2 regions of the Eubacterium sp. BL-380-WT-2B genome follow, and region 1 is predicted to be linked to the other one. Evidence: riboswitches for the same ligand, from Rfam matches in the RefSeq annotation. Region 1 holds a riboswitch; the other holds the start of a gene.

The links. A riboswitch is a leader RNA that binds a small molecule or an ion and turns the genes downstream of it on or off. The one in region 1 is predicted to bind cobalamin.
Region 2: linked by a shared signal. The riboswitch ahead of hemA (glutamyl-tRNA reductase) and the one ahead of FYJ53_RS06945 (ABC transporter substrate-binding protein) in region 1 are both predicted to bind cobalamin.

The regions. Positions count from the first base shown of each region.
Region 1 covers NZ_VUMP01000003.1:167,471-171,885, reverse strand. Annotated here, with positions in the region: gene FYJ53_RS06950 (iron ABC transporter permease) at 1-640, opposite strand, end outside; gene FYJ53_RS06945 (ABC transporter substrate-binding protein) at 643-1,713, opposite strand; cobalamin riboswitch at 1,889-2,065, opposite strand; gene FYJ53_RS06940 (hypothetical protein) at 2,141-2,431, shown strand; gene FYJ53_RS06935 (DUF6144 family protein) at 2,415-2,996, opposite strand; gene FYJ53_RS06930 (hypothetical protein) at 3,033-3,425, opposite strand; gene FYJ53_RS06925 (YdeI family protein) at 3,450-4,013, opposite strand; gene clpB (ATP-dependent chaperone ClpB) at 4,227-4,415, opposite strand, start outside.
Region 2 covers NZ_VUMP01000007.1:296,200-300,614, forward strand. Annotated here, with positions in the region: gene hemC (hydroxymethylbilane synthase) at 1-462, opposite strand, end outside; gene FYJ53_RS15850 (bifunctional precorrin-2 dehydrogenase/sirohydrochlorin ferrochelatase) at 459-1,043, opposite strand; gene hemA (glutamyl-tRNA reductase) at 1,040-2,296, opposite strand; cobalamin riboswitch at 2,461-2,649, opposite strand; gene FYJ53_RS15860 (helix-turn-helix domain-containing protein) at 2,845-3,186, opposite strand; gene FYJ53_RS15865 (GntR family transcriptional regulator) at 3,835-4,415, shown strand, end outside.

The DNA of each region.
Region 1 (4,415 bases):
CCACGAGAATCTGCTCCCAGGTGATCTCCGAGAGGCTGCCAAAGGTCCAGTGGACAATGGCGGAGAGCTGCTGCTCGTTGGCCACATACTGCATGCTGGCATTCAGGGCTGAAAAGAAATAGTTGAGGGCAATGCCGATCAGGATGATCGTTGTTTTTCCCATGCCCTTGGCCGAGGCGATGCCGTACACCATGGCGGCACAGATAAAGGCCAGCACAAAGGCCATCATGACAGTGCCCACCTGATTGCTGCCAAAGGGCGTAAAGCCGAAAATAATGGCCAGCGATGCCCCGAAGGCCGCGGCGTTTGAAAGCCCGGTGGTAAAGGGGCTTGCCATCTTATTGCCGGTGATGGCCTGCATGACCAGGCCGCTGATGCCCAGGCCGATGCCGGAAACCAGCGCCATGGTAATGCGCGGCAGGCGCAGCTGCATGAGCACAGTGAGCTCGGTCTGGTTCAGCGCCGCCGCACCCATAAAGTGGCCGCCGGGCAGCAGGGTCGCAAACACCCGCCCCACGGTCACATTGGCAACGCCGACAAAGCAGCTGGAAAAAGCAGCAATGATCAAAAGGATCACTGCTGCCAGCATCAACGCCGCTCTTTTTTTATGATAGGCTTTTAATGTCTGCTGCTTTTCCATTACTATTGATGCTTAACCTGAAAAACATGCCCTTCTACCGGATCAACCCCCTGGATTTCCATCCATTCGTCAAAGATCGCGTCGGGGTCAACATCCTTCATCTGCTCAGGGTATAACCATTTCGCGGTATAAACCGTCCCGATCATTTTGCCCAGTCCGCCGGCGCAGAAGCCTGTTGTCACATAGAAATCGTCATTCTGGACCGCCTTTAGATCGGACCAGCCTGCGCGGCTCAGCATTTCGGAGGAGATGGTGCTGTAGTCCTCCGCTGTGGGCGGCGTGTAAACGCCGGTATTTTTGAGGGCCGGGCCGGATGAAGTCTTGATGATAAGGTCCGGGTCCTCTAACAGAATCTTTTCCGGGTCAATGGTCTTGCCGGTAATGGTAGGGTCGCCGAAAATATTGACAGCCCCGGCGTTTAAAAGCATGCTGTTCCAGCCGTCATTGCTGGTTCCCGGTATGCAGGTGGTATTTGGGTCGCCGTATTCCCAGTACACCTTTTTGCTTCCCTTGACGTCCTTAATTTTTTCGGCCACCATGTCCATGTTATCCTGGTAAAATTTTGTCAGCTTCTCGGCTTCCTTTTCCTTGCCAAACAGCTTGCCCAGAATCTCGATTTCCTTTGGCAGCTCGGCATTGTTATAGCCGGATACCACGACAACCTGAATGCCGAAGGGCTCCAGCTTTTTAATGTCCTCTTCCCATGTGCCGTTGTCCGGGGTGATGAGCACCTGGGCGCCCAGCTCGGCAATCTTTTCATAATTCAGCTCGCTCTGGCCCTTTCCGATAACATTATCCGGGTCGAACTGGCTCCAGTACACACGGTCCTGGGCTGTGTTCTTATCCACCGCCACCACCTTGTCGATGGCGCCGATCCCGCGGATCAGCTCAGAATTGTAGCGGTTGGCCACCACCACTTTCTCAAGGGGCTGGGGAATGGTTACCTCGCGCCCGGTATCATCCACCACGGTAATGCTTTTCGCCTCACTCGAATCCCCGCTCTGGCTGCACCCGGCAAAGACCGGAACCAGCAGAAGCAACGCGCACATCAGTGCAATCACTCTCTTCTTCATTTTTTCCTCCATTAAATTAAAAATTTATGTTAAATCCTTTTGGATGTCAACATCTCCCAGAAAACACAGGCACATCTAACTTTTCGGCAAATAAAAAAACCGATAAGCACTCTGCTCATCGGTCCCATTTTCCGAGATTTCATTTATTCAAACACGCCGCTGCATTCTCCCCCTGCACGTATTTCTTCTTTAAGGCAGGTCTCCTGGCTTACAGCTCCTCCGCGGCCCGCCTTCCCGGATTGCTCCAGTGGCTTTTCAGGCTTTGTCCCTGTTTACAGTGATGGGTTCGCACCGGACTCACACCGGTTTCCCTATTCTCTTATTGCTAAGCACCTCAAAGGTTATTCTGTTTTTATCATTATACCTGCTTCTATTATACTTGTCAATATCCAACCGGGGAGATTTATTTTCTGACGATAAGGCTCCAGTGGCTGCTGTAATACTGCGGCTCCGCAGGGTTATAGACGCAGGATTCTCTCAGGCTGTCCTCAAGGTGCCAGGCTTTAAAAAAGCGTTTTATGTCTGCCAGATCCACATAGAGGTGGGGCACGCCCGTCTCAGTACCGCTTTTTTCCGAGAGCAGGGTGTTGGCGTCAACGCGCCGGCTGCTGTCTGCCTGTTTATAGCCATAGCTACTCTTAGAGATGAGCGTAAGGAACAGCTCGCCCCCGGGCTTAAGATTGCATTTTATCCGCTTTATTTTAAAGGATTCCTGTAACCTTCAGCAGGCAGCAGTCATGCCCCTGCTTGATGGTCTGGAGCAGCTCGACCTCCACCGGGCGCTCAAATACGGCTTCAAAGAAGGCTTTGCTGTACCCGGCAGTACAATAGCACCAGGTCAGCGATGGGGAGGTCCCGGCCCTTTCCAGCATGGGACACTCGCAGGTAAACATCCTGGTATACAGTGCGCCGCCCTTGATGCTCCAGCCCGCCCCGCTCTCGTTGAGGTGGCTGACAAAGCGTGCCAGATCCTGCCCTTTGGACTGGTATAGCGCCTTGAAAGTCTCGGCGGTTTCCTCCAGCCGGCCATTTTCGTTGCAGTGGCAGCCCATTCTTATTTTGACAATGGTCTCCTGGTCAAAGTTTGTCTCCAGCTCCTCTGACAGGCGCTCAACCCACCTGGCTCTCTCTTCGGGCGCTGCCCCTGGCCGCAGCGGAACCCGGCGAAGGAATGCCTCTGCCTCTTCCCGGGAGATGTTTTTCTCAAGGCTCTGGCTTAACCGTTCCAGCTCCTCCTGCTCCAAAAACGGACTGACCGTTTCCGGCATACTAAAATTTTTCATGCTTCACCTCGCTTATCAATCTCTGGGGCACGGCTTTTACCCATACCCACAGCTCACCACATACCAGCCACTGCCTTCAGGCCGTTGGGCGACCCAAAAGCGCCAATACACCATACTGCGCGGCGGAACGCTGCCATCTGTCAGGAAGCCGGTACGGATCACTGATTTAAAAAGCACAGTGCTTTTTCCATTTTCCAAGACACCGCAGTCCTCGTAGGTCAGCTCGAGAAGCTCCCAGCCAAAATGCCGTTGAAAGTCCCGTTTAACAGCATGCGCCGCGGCTTCTATCTGCTCCTGTGTACAGGGTGAGGGCTTGTCGATCACCACCTTTGTTTTAGTGGTATTACCCCGCAGGCCAAAAAACACGGCCGCTATCAGGCAGAGGATGGCAGCGCCGCAGGCAGCGTGAAAAAGCGCTCTTGATTTCACAATCGATTCTCCTGCTTTCCCGGATCACATTGGCTTTAAATTTTTCTCCAGCCGCCCGGCCATCCACGCCAGGCGCTTGGCCCGGCCGGCTTCCGTTTTGGCGTCAAGATAAGCTCTTGTGTAGGTCTTTTTTACAGAAGGCGGCATATTCAGGAAGTTTTTATGAGCCTGTTCGTTTTCCCGCAGCAGCCGGGCCACTGCCTCAATCTGCTCCTCTGTGACGGGTGAGGGCCCTGCGGCGCTGTCCCACTGGCCGTTTTTCTTTGCCTCCTCGATCTTTTCCCTGCCGATGTCTGTCATCAACCCGCGTTTTTCAAGGCTTTCTGCCAAAGCCTTGTTTTTCGCGGACCATTTGCTGTTCTTTCTGCGCGCGGAAAAATACTTGATGTAGGACTGGCCGTCTACTTTTTTCATCTGGCCGTCAATCCATCCAAAGCACAGGGCTTCCTCCAGCGCCTCGCCAGCTTTTACGGTCACCAGGGCTTTTGTCTTTCCAAACACCAGCCAGACGCCTTCGCTGGACTGGCAGTTGTGGGACAGCCAGTCTCTGAAAGCCTCGCGGGTCTTAAAATATAAGGGCTCACTCATCCTCGTTCCTCCAAAAATCAAATTCTTTTCCACAGCGCCTCTGCAGGTAAAACCAGTCGGCCTTACCCATTGCCTGCGGCAGTTTATGGTTTGATTATAGCATGGTTTCCGGCTCTGGTCATGTCTTTTCCTGCTGTTTAAAGCTTCTGCCTTCCTCTTTTTTGCATAAAAAAAGACCAGCGCAGGTTTGCGCCGGTCTCAGACTTTGCTCTTTTATTTTTCGATGACAAAGTGGCCGTCCTTAAAGTCAACGGTGACCACCTGGTCCTCATCCAGGTTGCCCCGGATAATTTCCTTGCCGATCATGGTTTCAATATTCTTCTGTAAAAAACGCTTCAGCGGACGGGCGCCGTAGCTCGGGTCATAGCCCTGGTCGATGACGGCTTCCTTGGCGTCTTCACT
Region 2 (4,415 bases), on a different contig from region 1:
GATACGGGTATCAATATTTCCGCGGATTCCCACCACTTCAAAATCCTTTCGGATATTTTTCAGCTGATAAATCCGGCGTTTGCTCCCGGTACCGATGACTGCATTTTCGGGCAGCTCCTGGATGGCGCTGATTTTATGCGGTGTCAGCAGCACATCTCTCGGGTCTTCCCGCATGGGCGGCACCGAAAGTGTGAGCCCATCGGGCAGCGCAGAGGGCATATCCTTCATGCTGTGAACCGCCATATCGATTTCACCGCTTAAGAGGGCATCCTCCAGCTCTTTGGTAAAAATACCCTTATCCCCAATTTTATCAAGGGCTTTGTGCTGTATCTTATCGCCCTTTGTCTTGATGATTTTGAGTTCAAAATCGACCTCCGGGTTTGCTTTTCTTAACTCCTCAAGAAGCCAGTTGGTCTGGACCACTGCCAGCTTACTGCCTCTTGAGCCTACAATTATTTTCATATTTTCTCCACTTCTCTCTGCAATTCTTCAATGGTTAACGCTGTCAGCCCCTTGAGCTGTCTTTTTTTTTCATCCGGTGAGGTTTCCGTTTTCAAAATATGCAGCCTCAGCTGCTTAAGCAGCCTGAGACGCTCTGCATAGCTTTCATCATATTTTTCTTCCAGCTCCCTTTTTATCTGGGTGGTCAGCGTTGGACTGGCCCCATCGGTACAGACCGAGATCGTCAAATCCCCGCGCTTTACCACTGAGGGAAAAATAAAGTCCGAATGCTCGGGGTCGTCTGAAACGTTGCACCAGATACCGCGTATTTTACAGTTTTCAAGAATCCGGGCATTCAGCTCACGCTGGTCTGTCGCCGCCACGACAAGATCCATGCCGTCAAGGGCTGTCTCGATCCGGCAGTATGCTTTGACATAACGGATGTTCTCAACCGGCTTTTCCGGAACCTCCATGTTTTTATCCACGCAGGTCACAGAACACCCATACCCGGCTAGGGTTTCCGCGCGCCGCATTCCTACCTTCCCGCCGCCGATTACAAGGGCCCTTTTCCCGGTAAAGTTGAGCAGAATCGGCCCTTTCATTGGGCCGCCTCCGCATTGCCACCTGAAAATAAAAAAGCCAGTGTTTTCTCAAAGCGCAGAATATCGTCCTCGCTGTCCAGTGTTTTTAGCTGCCTGATGGACGGCATTACCATTTCACGGAATTTTGAATGGACGATTTTTTCAAGAAATTCCTTGTCCTTCCCCTCAAACTGATAGCGCTTGTTGAGAATCTCAATGGTTTCGTCCGCCAGCTGTCCGGAAACCTGGTTAAAATGTGCCACCATGTTGTCTACCTTGGACTTGGTAATCCAGACCATGAGGCCATCGATTTCCTCTTCGATCTCAAGGGCGATCTTTTCTGCCACCCGCTCACGGTAGTGCATTTTTTCATCAATAATATCTTTAAAATTGTCAATGGTCAGCAGCTCAACCTGATCCATCTCCGAGATGGCTTCCTCAATATCCCTTGGCAGCGCCAGGTCAATGACCATGAGCGGCTTTTTGCGCTCGGGCATGAGCTCCCGTTTTAAGACCACGTGGGGTGAGGCTGTCGCCGAGATAATTACATCGATATCCCCAATGGCTTCATAGCGGTCCTCGTAGCGGATCATGTTAACACCCTCATAAATATCACGGTATTCATCCCCCGGATGATAGGTACGGTTGGTCATATAAACGCTGTTAAAGCCCTCTGCCGCCATATAACGCAGTGCCAGAAGCCCCATTTTTCCAGAACCGATGATCAGCACCTTTTTATCCGCATAGTCCTCATAACTTCTTTTAACGTGCTTAACCGCTGTCGAGCTCAGGGAAAGCGGGGTCTCGGAGATTTTATAAACGGTTTTAACCTTCTTGGCAAAGGTGACGGCTTCTCTGAAAGCCTTGGTTAAGTATTTTCCGCAGCCGTGAACAGACTGGGATAATTCAAGGGCATCCTTTACCTGGCCCAAGATCTGGTCCTCACCCAGGATCATTGAATCCAGCCCGGTCACTACCCGGTAAAGGTGAAGGATGGCTTCTCTGCCCTTTTCACAGAACAGATAATTTTCGAGATCGCCGGATTTCTCCTCGATGTAAAAATTTCTCAGCGCCTGGTCCGCTGCTTCAACGTCGCGGGTCGCCACATAAATTTCGCTTCGATTACAGGTAGAAAGAATGATCACCTCTTCGATACACGCCTCTTCCAGAAGGCTTGCAATACCCTCTTTTACGGTCCGCTTGATAAAAGCACCCTTTTCCCTGATTTCCAGAGGTGTGTCTTTATGATTGATTCCCACTACAACTAATTTCATTTCAATCCTTCTCCTTCAATCAAACATTCATTAAAAACAAATAAAAACCTCTTCATTACGTCTCCGTAAAAAAGAGGTTTGTCAACAGAATTATTTATCCACGCTGTCTATTGCGGATACTACAATTAAATTAACGTTACTAAGTTCCCTTTTCCCTGGAGGTAATTATTAGCACTCTGTCCAGTAGGTTTCCTGACTCATCGCATTATATTCTCCTTGCCTTCCCGGTTTTCATTCCAGTGGCATCATAAGGAGACTTAACGAATTACAGTGACCGGATCGCTCTGGATTTTCACCAGATTCCCTTTATCCTTTGTTTTTACCAGGGCAAAAACGAAAGAATCCAAAACAGATTTTACATTAGTCTTTCCTATTTAATTTTCGTTTCCAATTATATCACCAATCCGACTCAGGCGCTACCCCTTTTTATGGGAAATAAGCAGTTTTTTGCCAATTCCACCGAATATTTTACATATTTTCTGTAATCGGATTACAGGCAATAAAAAACCGGTCTCTTTTCCTGAGTCCGGTCATTTTATACATCCATGCTAGTTTTCTGTTTCATGGCTCATTAAAAAGAGCATCATCATTCTTTCTGCGTATTCCTTTTTTTCATCGGGGCAATGCTCCAGAATATCAAGCAGTGCAGTGTTTTTTTCTTTTTCATCCAGACTTTTGCCAAACAGGATGCTATCTGAAGACATTTTTAACGCTTCACAGAAACGTTCAAGACTCTTTAGCGAAAAGCCTTTGGTTCCCAGCTCGATGTCCGTTAAAAAAGTCTGTGTAATCCCTATTTTTCGCGCCAAATCCTCACGGCTCATGTTTAAAAAAGTTCTACGCTGCCGGATGCGCTGGCCAATTGCCTTTTGATCTAACCTTGATTCCATTGTCTTCTCCTAAATTTCAGGGAAAACCAAATAAAAAAACTGTGCAGGATAAAACCAACCATGCACAGTTATATGACACTTTTATAAAATGCTAACACAAATAAGCCCACTTATTTATAGGGTGTCCTCTTGTTTTTAGCACAAAAATAGCCTATAATAAGTAATGCGGTACGTGCCCCCCAGGGCCGTTGTGTATGGTGGTTGTGCACCTGCGCAAGCCGGATAAGTGTGCCAGCACTTTCCGGATGCCGCAATTTCTATTTAGTTTTCCCAATATATATACTTTATTATAAATCGAATCTCCTGTCAAAGCAATCTCTTTATTTAAAAACTTTTTATCTGCAATTGAAGTTATCATTTTAATTCAACCAATTATATCCTTTTTATTTGTTTTCTTATTTTTACCCGAATTTGCAATGTGAAAAACCCATTTTAAAATATTTTCAAATTTCTGTTACCTTAAAAATATTTTTCATGTGTTTAATTCTCTTCAAAATGGGTACACCTCATTCAGAGGAACACACATCTAATTCCGATATGGTAAAGGCTGACCGAAAAAGAATTTCTTTATAATTTTTTCTCAATTTAGATGTAAGTTTTAGCAAATGATGTTATACTGTTAAAATACCCCCAAAAGGAGATTGTATTTTGAAAAAAGAAATTCCATTGTATCTATTTATTTGCAGAAAGATTGAGGATGATATTTACAACGGCAAATTAAAACTGGGTGACGCCCTGCCATCTGAACCAAAAATCAGCAAACAAATGGGTGCCAGTCGTAATTCCGTTCGAAAAGCCCTGCGTCTGCTGCAGGACAACAATCTTATTTTCTGCTCCCACGGTAAAAATGCTCAGGTAATCTTTGACAGCCGCCTGCCGGAACACCGTGAGGCTTATGAAAAGCGCTTTGAAAACCGGCGTCACGGCATCAGTGATACATACCGGATGCTCTCTATTCTTTTACCCAGCACCATCACATACGGCGCTTCCAAATGCAGCCGTGAAGATTTCATGACCCTATACGAAATGACCGACAACCTGGATTCTTCCAACCCGATCGAAATGTTTGCCTTCCACTGCCGCTTTATCCGGAATATCCTGAGAAGAACAGAGAACCCCTTTGTCATCGAGCTTTTTGAACAGATCTGCGATTTTGTCCGGATCGATTCCATTCACAGCAATATTACCGGCCATACGCTCCATGAAGACCTCTCAGAGGAAGCGATCAA